Regions from separate parts of the Paenibacillus sp. OAS669 genome, predicted to be linked through region 1. Evidence: riboswitches for the same ligand, from Rfam matches in the RefSeq annotation. Region 1 holds a riboswitch; each other region holds the start of a gene.
The links. Region 1 has a riboswitch for cyclic di-GMP ahead of GGC63_RS02665 (hypothetical protein). Riboswitches for the same ligand answer to the same signal wherever they lie in the genome.

Region 2: it holds a riboswitch for cyclic di-GMP, as region 1 does, so the genes downstream of both, GGC63_RS35130 (S-layer homology domain-containing protein) here and GGC63_RS02665 (hypothetical protein) in region 1, are expected to answer to the same signal.
Region 3: it holds a riboswitch for cyclic di-GMP, as region 1 does, so the genes downstream of both, GGC63_RS10150 (methyl-accepting chemotaxis protein) here and GGC63_RS02665 (hypothetical protein) in region 1, are expected to answer to the same signal.
Region 4: it holds a riboswitch for cyclic di-GMP, as region 1 does, so the genes downstream of both, GGC63_RS08650 (methyl-accepting chemotaxis protein) here and GGC63_RS02665 (hypothetical protein) in region 1, are expected to answer to the same signal.

The regions. Positions count from the first base shown of each region.
Region 1 is NZ_JADBDR010000001.1:685,780-688,907, forward strand. It holds gene GGC63_RS02655 (adenylosuccinate synthase) at 1-264, opposite strand, end outside; gene GGC63_RS02660 (LysR family transcriptional regulator) at 374-1,273, shown strand; gene GGC63_RS02665 (hypothetical protein) at 1,521-1,820, opposite strand; cyclic di-GMP riboswitch class I at 1,921-2,011, opposite strand; gene GGC63_RS02670 (MDR family MFS transporter) at 2,092-3,128, opposite strand, start outside.
Region 2 is NZ_JADBDR010000006.1:325,342-328,469, forward strand. It holds gene GGC63_RS35130 (S-layer homology domain-containing protein) at 1-1,463, opposite strand, end outside; cyclic di-GMP riboswitch class I at 1,764-1,854, opposite strand; gene GGC63_RS15915 (VOC family protein) at 2,079-2,483, opposite strand; gene GGC63_RS15920 (helix-turn-helix transcriptional regulator) at 2,612-3,128, opposite strand, start outside.
Region 3 is NZ_JADBDR010000003.1:502,106-505,233, forward strand. It holds gene GGC63_RS10140 (hypothetical protein) at 1-268, opposite strand, end outside; gene GGC63_RS10145 (BMP family protein) at 513-1,544, opposite strand; cyclic di-GMP riboswitch class I at 1,820-1,904, shown strand; gene GGC63_RS10150 (methyl-accepting chemotaxis protein) at 2,036-3,128, shown strand, end outside.
Region 4 is NZ_JADBDR010000003.1:143,377-146,504, forward strand. It holds gene GGC63_RS08640 (beta-galactosidase) at 1-356, shown strand, start outside; gene GGC63_RS08645 (ADP-heptose synthase) at 558-1,064, shown strand; cyclic di-GMP riboswitch class I at 1,474-1,572, shown strand; gene GGC63_RS08650 (methyl-accepting chemotaxis protein) at 1,647-3,128, shown strand, end outside.

The DNA of each region.
Region 1 (3,128 bases):
AAGCTTCTCATACTCCTGAACCAGGCCGCTTATATTGAGCGCAGCACCCGGCCCTATGACATTGATAACCCGTTCGTGGAAAACGCCGGAAGGAAGCATATGCAGCACAAACTTGCCGAATTCATTGATAATCGTATGCCCCGCGTTGTTGCCTCCCTGAAATCGAACCACCACATCCGCATCGGATGCCAGCAAATCCGTTACCTTCCCTTTCCCTTCATCTCCCCAGTTCGCTCCTACGACTGCCGTTACCGTTCCTTTCAAAGAGTATCCTCTCCTTTTGATTTTGTTAGCCTCACATTGTCATTATATTGGTTATTGTGATATAAAAATAATGAATAATATGAATATCTACTATAAATGGAGATAATGGATGGAGACGAATCTGGAAGGATTAAAAGTATTTTTGGCCGTGGCCAAAGCCAGGAGCTTCTCGAAGGCAGCCGAAGCATTGTTTATCACCCAGCCTGCGGTCAGTCATTCGATCAAGCAGCTGGAGGAGCAGCTGGGAGGCCCTCTGTTCTTTCGAACCTCCAGGGGCGTTAAGCTGACCGTAGAGGGGGAGGTGCTGCTTCGTTATGTGGATCAGGCGTTCCAGCTCCTGGCTGAAGGAGAGCGCAAGCTGATGGAAATGCATCAGATGCTTGGCGGCGTCGTGCATATCGGAGCTAATGATACCATCTGCAAGCATGTGTTGATGCCTTACCTGGAATCGTTCCACAAGAGCTATCCTCAAGTGAAGATGCATGTGACGAACCGTACGACGCAGGAAACCGTCAAGCTGTTAAAGGAAGGGAAGATCGATTTTGGGGTCGTGAATCTGCCCATTACGGATCATCAGCTAACCATTCGAAGCTGGAAGCCGCTGCATGATATCTTCGTTGCCGGAGCAAGCTATGCCGAGCTGATGAAAAGGCCGGTGACAGCCGCCGAGCTTGCCCTGCAGCCGCTTATTATGCTCGAGCGGGACAGCAGCATTCGTCAATATGTGGAACGTTTTTTCAATGGTCAGCAAGTTAGAATCACTCCGGAATTCGAGCTGGGAAGCATGGATCTGCTGATCCAGTTCGCCAAGGCGGGATTAGGCATTTCCTGCGTCACCAAGCAGTTCGTCAGCGATGAGCTGGCTTCGGGCGAGCTGTTCCCGGTGCTGCTGGAGCCCGAAATTCCTCCCCGTCATATCGGTATCGTGACCTTGAAGGATGTCCCGTTATCTTTTGCGGCTACAACGATGCTTGATCTTTGTCTGAAGGACGGACCTGCCGCTCCATAGCCGGATGGAAGCAGCTTCTTATGAACAAAATGGCAGTTGCGTTAGTTAAGACGAACTCTAAACTCCGACAAACATCTTTTTCAGTATGGCTATGTTAATAGTCGAAGAGGATTCCGCAATATAGTTAAATTCGGCCGCTTTTCCATTAGGCGGTTTCCTTTTTATCGAAAATGGAACAGTTGGATTTGACATAGCCATATATAAAAAGAATGCACCGCTGCTTGCAGCAATGCATTCCTTTTGGCGGCTAAGCCAGCCTTCTTGCTTCGAGTCTGCAGCTTAAGTAATCGTACAGGCTCAAAAACAAATCGTTCACGAAATCGCACCGAAACGAGAATTTCACTTCCCCGCGCCAGTAAAAGGTCAGCAGATGGCTGTTTTTACCCATAACCATCTCTACGTCCCAACAGGGATGCTGCAGCTCGAACACTTCCTGGTTAATAAACATCTTGGGTCCTTCATTAGACAAATATACGCCGATCAAATTGCTTCCGAGCTTTGTAAAAAAGCCTTGCTTGGTCATAAACTCCCGTTCTTCACCCGACATGGCGAGACCCCCCTGACTGTAACTTTTGCGTACCCAAACACGACGAAAAGACCCCTCTGAGCCTAGGCAGGAGTCCGCTATCTATGCGTAACACCGTTCCTTCGGCAGCTGGCTGGCAAGAACCTCTGCGAGGATTCGTAGCCCCTGTAGCTTTGCGTCACAAGCTTTCACCTGCTTTGCCTTTTCGAGATCGAATCTGTCAATTCGCGCAACAAAATACGACATCCCTAGCATATAAGATAGGCCCTAAGGAATACATATTCTTTAATACCTAATTTCGCGAATTTTCCACGGACTTTAGACCTAATTTATAAATTTGTTCTCCCCTGCGGTAGAATAAGGTTCCGAACAAGGTAATCACAGCCATTGTGACAAATAGTCCCGATCCGCCCCAATGCGTAAGCAGGACACCCCCCACCATCGGACCTATGAAATGTCCCAAATTATTGAACGATTGCGCACCGAAATAAGTGCCCCTCATACCTTCCGGTGCCAGCCGGTCTACCAGTACGTTTGCCTGCGGATAATTCAGAATTTCTCCCAGCGTGAAGAAGAACATGGATAGCATAAAACTAATCCAGCCCGCCGACAGAGCGAATCCGATATCCCCTACGGCAAACATCACGTTCCCGATTGCAATAGCTGTCATCGGCCCCCACCGTTCGAACAGTCTTGACAACGGAACTTGAAGCAGCACGACGACAACGGCATTCAGGCTCATAAGCAGCGCGAATAGCGAGGCGCCGCCGGCAATATTTTGTTCAATATATTGCGATAAGGTCACGGTCATCTGGGAGTATCCGATCGCTCCCATGATAGCGCCGCCGATATAAAAGCGGAACACCCTGTCTTTTCGTACGATATTCCATGCGGATAATATCGTTACACTGCTGCGTTTCTCCCCCTCGATCCGTTTGATGCCGAACCTGCGCAGCAGCACTCCCAGACCTGCCGCATACAGAAAATAAAATAACCCCGTAACCATAAATGGCAGCCAAGCTTCCATCGTACCGAAGAAAGCGCCGAGCAGCGGTCCCACTGATACGCCGACATTAATGGCAATATAGCGTAAGGAAAATACTTTGAGCCGTTTTTCCTTGACCGTCACGTCCGCCATTAACGCCTGGGATACCGGTTCATATAAGGAACGGCAAAGTCCGTTCAGCATATTGAGCAGCATGAATGCGACCGGAGACTTCACCAAGGCAAAACCAAAAAATACGAGCACCCATCCGTACAGTGCCGCCAGCATGATGGTTTTCCGTCCCAGCCTGTCCGACAGCGCTCCTCCGACGAATCCTCCTACCG
Region 2 (3,128 bases), on a different contig from region 1:
GAGATTAGACCGGTATCTAATCCGGCTGGAACCATTTGTTTCTCCCTTGCGAAGGTAAACGTAGCAACATTTCCAAATTTATTAGTATTCAGCTGAACTTTACCGTCAGTTAGCCGCAAATTCTTATCAAACTTGCCATTGACCAACAGATAATAAGTATATCTCGATTGTATAACTGACTGGTCTAATGACAACGTAATCCCGGCATCCGCCCAGTTATTCGTTTTTTGAACGGTGAACTGACGCGACATGCTCTTTAGCCCTGTAGGAGCACCCGAGTCGGCAACATCCTCAGTAAAGTCTGTGCTTTTATTATTGTCGCCGAACATAAGGAACGATCGATCGTTATTTATGTCGAAACCGGTGATCGCCGCATTAGAAGCATCAATCTTATCCCCGAGCGCAATCGTTACCAGCGCACCGTCTTCCTGGGAAACGGATTGCTTTTGTTTCAGCGCGCTTGCGTCGTCGCGACCCAGTCCGGTAATCCGGTAAGTAGCATCTGTGACAGTCCCTGGATTCCAGAACGTTCCTTTATTGCTATCGATGTATTCCTCGATGCCAGTACCATCTGGCTTCTTGATTGTCAAACCGTATTTAATTCCAAGGTAGCTATTGACCTGTTTTCTCTCTTCAGGTTCTAGCGGGCGATTGTATACAATAAGCTCGGAAGTCGCTCCGTTTAAAACCGAACTATGACCAGCACCGAAATAATAACTTATTGTACTACCCTCTTGCGAATTGAATTTAGAAGGCGAGTAAGGAGTTATGACGGCCGGCTCTCCAATGCGCTTTCCATCCAGAGAAAGATCCCACACATGCTTGTTCTCACTGCTGTTAAATAGGTTCGATACGTGCATCACATGCGTATTCGTCGAATTCTGCTGGTTGGTATCCAATGGACGGCTTTGCCGAGTAGCGACGTCGGTGCCAAAATATGAGGAAATCGTCTCCTTGGTGTATTTCGCCTTTTCGCCAGGAATACTATTTGGAAAGTCGCCACCAAGTTCCCACGGGAACCCCGCATTATTAGCGGCATTGCTTTGCACGGAGAAAACTTCTCTGGATAGATCGTTTTCATTAAACTTATTAAGGGAAAGAAAGCCATTGGTCGGGCCCTTTGTCAAGCCCGGGTTATAGTTAATCGCATCGGGTTTGTACTGGGCAGTCGAGGCATTTTGCCAATTTCTTCCCCCTGCCAGATCATTCACGTGATGAATTGCACTAGCGATAGTGGGAGCAATCGGGTTAGAAGCAGTAGCGTACACACTGTCTGCCACACTCAAATTGACCCAAGAAGTCAGGCCGTCTGCAACTCCGCCTGGCCCAGTCATCACAGTCGGTGCTGCAGCCGCTTTCTGTGGCACAACACCGGCAATGCTTCCGAACAGCAATGCCGCGCTGAACGTTAAGTTCATGCCTTTCTTCCATTTTCGTTTGACGATTTCAAATCTTGCGGACACGCTTATCAAACCTCCTCTTGTTTAAATTTGCGTCCAAGGTCAGCGCAAAGTGTTACAAATTTTATCGCCCAACTAAAAATTTGTTTAGATGATTTCGGGTTTTTGAGAACTGAGTCATAAAAATTTGGGCATAAACCCCCAGTTCTCCGGAGCAAGTTGGTTGCATTGTCCAGTCTCCTTATCTTTAAATTAAACTCTTCCTGCAACCAGGTTCTGCGCGAACCAAACCACTCCCACTCAACTATCGTTTTGCAGGGTCCCTTCCTCTGAAATCTATGGACACACAAAAAAAGCCAATCAGTTGGCAACCCAGCTACCATCCCAAACTTACTTTGGGGAAGGCCCGCGGCTTTGCGTCCCTGCCTTTCGGTCAGGTTTGCCTTTTTCAGTTGTATTGGCATTACATAATTCTACATGTCAGAACTGAACAATATCTGAACAAGTCGAAATTTGTCGAAAAAATCCCCCTCGTTCTAACTGATGACAAAACAAAGAAGCATCAAAGACATTGAGTTATTCTTTGATGCTTCTCAAAACCCCATTTTGTGCTTACTTATGATACGGTTCTCCGTACTGTCTGTAACGGCAAGTTTGAAGGCCATCCTTAACTGCCCGTCAATGTCTACCTCTAAACCGTTTAATCGCATCCTCCGTCACCGGCTCGAAGAGGTTAAGAAGATTGCCGTCGGGATCGCGGAACAGCATAGACCGGTTCCCCCACGGCATCGTGGTCGGTTCCTGTACCCAATTATCGACAAATGGCTTCAAGCGCACATACTCGGCCTCGACATCGTCGACGCGGAACTCAATAATGACCGTGCGATTGTTGGCCCCCACTACGGAACCGGGGCCGAATAGCTGCGTCGTCTGGGAGTGGCCGATTGCAAGGGTGCATGATGGCACAACGAATTCGGCAAATACGGGCGCGAGGCGCTCCGCCGAAACCCCCATGACTTTTTCATAGAACTCGACGAGACGATCCACGTCGTCAGTAATGATGCGTACAGAAGCGAAATTCATAACATATCATCCTTCCTAATAATAGGCTTGGCTGTGTCCCACAGCCGCTGCAAAGCATACTTTTTACTTACTTATCTCCTTTACATTTACATGTCCCATTATAAAAAAACGCTACTGACAACGTTATGTCAGTAGCGTTTTAGAATTTTTTGGGCTTCCTCACAAATCCGATTTCGGAAAGATTCGGGTTCCAACACTATTACGCCCGCTCCCCAGCCAAGCACCCATTGCAGCAATTCATCCAGCTGACGAACGCGTAAGACCACATCCAATCCATCTTGATGCTCTTTCATATCCTCTATGAAATGATAGTTCGATTCCTTCACCTTATCTGCGATGTCATGGTCAAATCGAAGGCAGACTCGCAAGTGGCGATCATCTAAAGGAGTATACTCCCTTAAGTCAAAATGCGCCGGCAGTTCGAATCGTTCGTCCAGTTCGATAAGTTCAGCCATTCGGGACAACCGGAAATGGCGGATGTCTTGGCGCAGATCACACCGAGCCACAAGCATCCAGGACCCTTCAACGAGTACAAGGCCATAGGGAGCGACGGTACGTTCGCTATGTCGGCTTTCCGTAGAATCCGTAATTTTTTTCGAATAATGAAATCGGATCTTTCGCCCATCTAGTAGAGCTCGGCGGATC
Region 3 (3,128 bases), on a different contig from region 1:
TAATTACCGACAAAATCGCAACGATAATAAACATAATAAAAGAAACAGGGTCGCCGCCCATGGATAATGCATCGGAGAGAATTCCTATTTGATAAGTCATAAAAGCGGATACTAGTAGACAAATACATAGGATAAGGCTGATGGTAAATCCATTCACTAATGGATAGTGCTTCTTCTGGAAGAGGATCACTAGCAAGGAGACAATAAGAACAATGATCAACAATAGATAGATCGGTCTAAAGTTGGTAAAAATATTTGCACTCTCCATATAATCCCCCTGTCATCTGCAATGTGAATCCCGTTTTTTCGATGCATCTTTACTATTATTCTTCGAACCTCATTATTAGTATATTTCTTCCAGAAACAGATGACAAATCCGACAGAGAGATGTTGACCTTCCTTCTTCATTCGTCTTATTACATCGAATAATAAAAAGCACTTCTCTACCCCTCTCGAGAGTAAAAGAAGTGCTCTTTGTACAAACCTAACGTATCGTTATCCGAGCGCAGGTTTTAATAATTTGTAAATTCAGGACCGGTATATTCAGTAGGAATCACAATTTCACCAGATTGGATTTTATCGGCGAAAGCTGCAATTTTGTCCTTCACATCTTGTGGAACAATAGGTGACAGCACAAGTCGAACGGCATCCGGATTCTCAAGTCCGATTTTTTTCACCGTATTTGGCTTCCATGTGCCTTCCGTCAAATCTTTAATTGCTCCGTATACAGTCAGGCTTGCATCCGAAATCGCAGATCCAATGAAAACATCAGGTGCATCGGCATAATAATCGCGAACGTTAGCGAATTGGTATACGCCGTTCTCGCGTGCCGCTTCGGTAACGCCGTTACGGGCCATGTTCAGCATGGTGAAGATCATATCCGAACCCGCGTTAATTTGTGCTTGAGCGACTCTTTTCGCTAGATCAGCATCTTCCTGATTGCCCGTAAACGTGGTAAGGAGGGTTGCGTTAGGATTGGTGTGCTTCACACCGTCGGCAAAGGCTGCGCGTCCCGCTAGGCCGGGACCTACGCGTGCGCCGGAAATATGGGAAACTACGTTGGTTTTAGTCAAAAGTCCTGCTGCAGCGCCCGCCAGCCATGCGGATTCTTCCTGCTTAACTTGATAGCTGGACAGGTTGTCGCCGGTCAAATTCGTTTGTGTATTCACAAATTTTATTTTTGGAAATTCTTTGGCTACGAGCTTTACTGCTTCCGAGCTTTGCCCTGCATGAGCAATGATCATATCCGGGTTTTTCTTAGCCAATTGACGCAATGCATCCGCGATTTGTGCGGTATCATGCGGGATATTTTCCACGTAGGTCGCTTTGATTCTGAAATCCTCTTCTGCCTTTACCAATCCGCGGTAAGCAGATTCCATAAAACCGCCATCCTTGGATGAACCTGGAATCAACAGGGCGACTTTAGCCTTTTTATTATTGGTGTGAGACGGGTCCTTGCTAGCTTCTGCAGTAGCTAAACCGGATGTAAATACAAGTGCCATAGCCAAGCTCGACAAAGCCAATTTTGAAAGAAGTTTTTTCAAGATGTACCCCTCGTTTCCAAAAAGTAGTTTTGTCCGGACAAATCAGAGAATAAACTAGACTTCATTTTTTGTCAAATTATGCCGAAAAGAAATAGAGGGGGTGAAACAATTTTCGTGGAAAAACGTCATTTACAGGCCTATTTTCCCTAGAGCAACCATGACGATTATCCTAAAATTCGACATTTCGGTACGTAAAGTAAGTATTTAGTTTTAGTAAAGAGGTCTTGTATTTTTCAAAACGCTATATTATACTTTGGCCAAACGATATACCCATATCACGAAAAAGGCAAACTTCTCGAAAGAGGGGGACGCAAAGCTTCGGGCCTAAGGATTTTGATCTACGGCAGCCGGGCCACCGAAAAATGGGGGGAAGTCCATCCCTTTTTTTGGGGATGGACTTTTTTTGCCGCGTCAAAATGTTTGAGTTCTTTAAAGTGATAAAGCGTTTAGTGTCTCATTACACAAATATTTCAATGGGGGATGCTTGGATCATGAAGTTTATCCAGAACTTGCGAATCAAAACGAAAATAGGCGGAATGCTGGGGCTTTCCATCGTGTTCCTGCTCATTATCGGCATTACAGGCTATTTCGTCATGGACAAGATGGCTAACAATGCCCGCGTTATGTACGAAGAAACCTTGATCCCGAATAGTCTTGTTGAAGGGCTTCTGTTCGGTAATTCGCAAATGGATTCCTTGCAGCTTGAATTGCTGCTGGCGAAAGATGAAGCGATTATTAAACAAATTCAACAGCAAATTACTCAAACCCGCGATAAAAATCAGGCTATACGAAAAAATCTCGAACAAATCACGTTGTCCCCGAGAGCACAGGAGCAGTACCAGCACTTCGTCGATTTAATCCCTAAAAACAACGATGCCAAGAAAAAAGTAGATGAATTGGCCGTTGCCAACCAAAAAGAAGCGGCGCATAAGGAATATGTAAATTCGTTCAAGCCGATCCGTGCGGAGATGATTCAAAGCCTGGAGAACGTTGTTAAGTACAATGAAGAGGATGCCAAAATCTTTTACGATAAAAGTATTGAAAGCTCCAAGGTGGCAACCTCCATCATCATTGTTGTTACAGTGCTTGCCGTTGTTCTTTGCTCCTTGATCGGGTATGGCGTTGCTAATATGATCACCAGACCGGTCCGCAGTATCCAGCAATTGATGGCTAAAGCGCAGGATGGGGACTTAACGGTTAACGCTACATACCAATCCAAAGACGAAATCGGTCTTCTTTCGAAGGATTTCAACGGAATGATCGCGAGCCTTAGAGAAATCATTGCGAAGATCGTCTTTGAATCTCAGAACTTGTCTGCAAGCTCGGAGCAATTAGCAGCGAGCTCGGAGCAATCCGCCCAAACCACCCATCATGTCGTTGCGGCCATTCAGGACATTGCCGGAGGCGCAGATCAGCAGATGCAGAGTACTACCGAGAGCGTGAGAGCAATGGAAGAGATGGCGACCGGCATCAATCGGATTGCAGAATTTTCGGGCAACGTATCCGCCATGTCCATGGAAGCTTCCAAGGAAGCTGAGGAAGGCAACATTTCGATCCAGAAAGCCATGTCCCAAATGGATATGA
Region 4 (3,128 bases), on a different contig from region 1:
TGTACGGCTCGGACTTTTATCAAGGCATGCCTGCTTTAACCCGTAACCGGTTCGGACAGGGAGAGGCATGGTACGTCGCAACGAGTCCGGACGCCGAATTTATGGACCATCTTCTGTTCAGTCTTTGCAAGGAGAGCGGAATTGAGCCGCTTCTTGTGGCTCCGGAGGGCGTTGAGGTGACCCGCCGAAACAAAGAAGGCCGGCAGTTTACCTTCGTGCTTAATCATAACGACCGTTCAACGGCAATTGATCTGGGCGAAGCGGTATATCGCGACCTGTTGGAAGGAAAGGAGCATACGGGCCTATCGGAGCTTCCGTCCAAAGGGGTCTGGATCCTGCAGAACGAAGCCCGCTGATGGCTTCCGTCCGTTGCTCGTGTATTGACTTAAGACGGTATACGCTAAGCCCGGCAATGAAGGCCAATGGCCCGGATTGCCGGGCCTATTTGCATGGAAGGGCCTTGTTCGGATGTGTTAAGGCTGCATTAATGCTATAATGGGATATTAGAGCGTTACAATCTAAGAAAAGTCATTACAGATAGAGAGGGGGACGGAGCGATGCCCAAAAGCTTTGTCATAGAGGCTGTGATGCTTGCTGTGTATGGAGAAATGCTCGTTCCGAGCCAACCGGTAGAATACCTCGTTCCTTACACCACGATTCGGGAGCTGTATGAGCTGAAGGACAGCAAGGAACCGATCATGCCGGATGCAAGAGATGAAGCGCATGTAAGAGGGAAAATTGCCGAGCTGATCGGGCTGCTGGAGGAGCCGTTGAACCGGAAAAGAATGGAGCGCGCCGTGAATGTTCCTTGGGCCAAAAGTCCACCGATGCCGATCAATGATGCGGTAACGTTAACAATGGTAAACTCTTACGACAACGAAGAGTTTGGCGAAGCGTTCGATCCGATCGAAACGGAGCTGATTTTGACATCCATAAAAGAGCAGGTGCCGATTTTGACGGATCAGCCGGATTTTATTGAAAAGGTAATCGAGGCGGCGATTCAGGTCCAGGTGTATGATTTGGATGATTTTGAGTTTGCGGTCGAGGAGGATGGGACAATATAGTCCTATTTTGGAACAATATTGAAAATAAACTTATTTTTATGACTAAAATCCGCTGAACAAGCGGTTTTTTTTGTTTCATTAGGAAGGTATATCCAGTTCTTCAGAGCGATAGTCAGCTGATTTTTCAAGGACAGCTTCTTCTTTAGCGCGGATTTATAGGAACGGAATCACATACGTTTTTTTGACAAGATTCCAAACATTTACTGGCATTCTTGTCGAAAGAACAAATGGATTGTCAAAAAATGTATTGACTGTAGTATTGAGTATTATGTACTATGTATACAAAAGTAAAATATTTCATTGCTCCTACGTGCATCCAAAGACCTACATAAGCTCGCAAGCGTATTAGTACAACGGCAGCTAGAGGTGATGTTGAGACAAGACTGCGTTCCTGTAACTGACAATTTCATAAGCAAAAAGGTAAACCCATTCGAAAGATGGAGACACAAAGCCACGGGTCTAAGGTTTCGATGCTGAATAAGGAAACTATGATAGCCGGGTTGCCAAAACAGAGGATGTTTGTATATTTTGGCTATTCAATTTTTGAATAGCCATTTTTTATTAAAAGTTGGGGAGAGGACTATGAAAACCAAACGAATGTCAGTCATTTTCCAGAGTCAAACCTGGAGGAGCTTCAAACTGCAGCTCATGCTTGCCGTTATTGCCGTTATTTTTGTAACGGTAGCCGTCGTCGGCGGCTTTATGTACAAGTCGTCTGCGGATATGCTCAAGCAGGATATTGAATTGAACGTCAGCCAGCAGCTGGAACTAAATGCGCAGCTCATTACACAATGGCGCGACAGAGTGACGGCGGAGGCAAATGGAATCACCGGTTTGCCCGCTTTTGTGAAAGGCAATTCGTTTGACGAGCGTGTCGGCGTGCTGCAGGGTTATTTATCGAGAAACTCCGATTTCCTGCGGTTTTCGCTTTTTGATACGCAGGGGCAGGGGCAGCAGATTGAGAAGAAGGCTCTCGGCACCAAGTTCGATATCAGCTCCCGTGATTATTATAAGGAGGCGTTAACGGGGAAAACGCTGATCAGCGAGCCGATGATTTCCAAGGCCGATAACAGCATGATCATGAACGTCGCTGCTCCTCTCCGTGACGCTAATGGTACCGTAACCGGCGTCATTACGGGCGCCATCGGACGCGAGCAAATCGCAGCCATCGTTCAGCGCATTCAGTTCGGCAAAACCGGCTATGCCTACATGGTTAACGATAAAGGCGATATTTTGGCTCATCCGGATGCGAGCAAGGTGCTGACGGAGAACATTCTGGAAACGGCAGCGACACCCGAGCAGAAAGCCGGCTATGAGCAATTTTTGCAAATGCAGGAGCCGTTTATCGGCTACATTCAAGAGGACGGTTCCAAGCATCTGGTCGGGGCAAGGCAAATCCCGGACAGCGTCTGGAAGCTGGTAGTAACAGCGCCTTATTCTGAATTTACCGAGTCTCTGGACAGCATGTGGCTCCGGACGCTGCTGATTGCCTTCGTCATCATGGTTATTGGCATCGCCATCGCTTTGTGGCTGGGACAAACGATGTCTCAAGGCATTGTTAGAGTAGGACAAGCGATGAACCAATTGGCGCAGGGAGATCTGAAGCAGCATTTGCAGGTCCGTTCGCGTAATGAAGTAGGACAGCTGGCTGAGGACTTTAACACCATGACGGAGAACTTGAGGAATTTGATCGGGCAAGTCTCGCTGAATTCCGAGCAGCTTGCAGCCACCTTCGAGGAGCTGTCCGCCAGTGCGGATCAGAACTCCGTCGCTTCCCAGCAGATAGCCCAATCGATACAGAGGGTAGCGGAGGGAGCGGACGTGCAGGCCCATGGAGCCATGCAAAGCGCCAGTGCGATGGAAGAAATGGCTACCGGTGTACAGCGTATCGCTCAAGGCACTTCCGTCATGGCCGAAAGTGCGTTAAAAACCTCGGAGGAGTCGGAAAAAGGGAAGGAACAAGTGGAGAAAATCTCCTACCAGATGGACAATATCCACGACAAGGTTACGGAATGTACTGCAGTTATTAACCGTCTGGATGCGAAATCGCAGGAGATCGGCGAC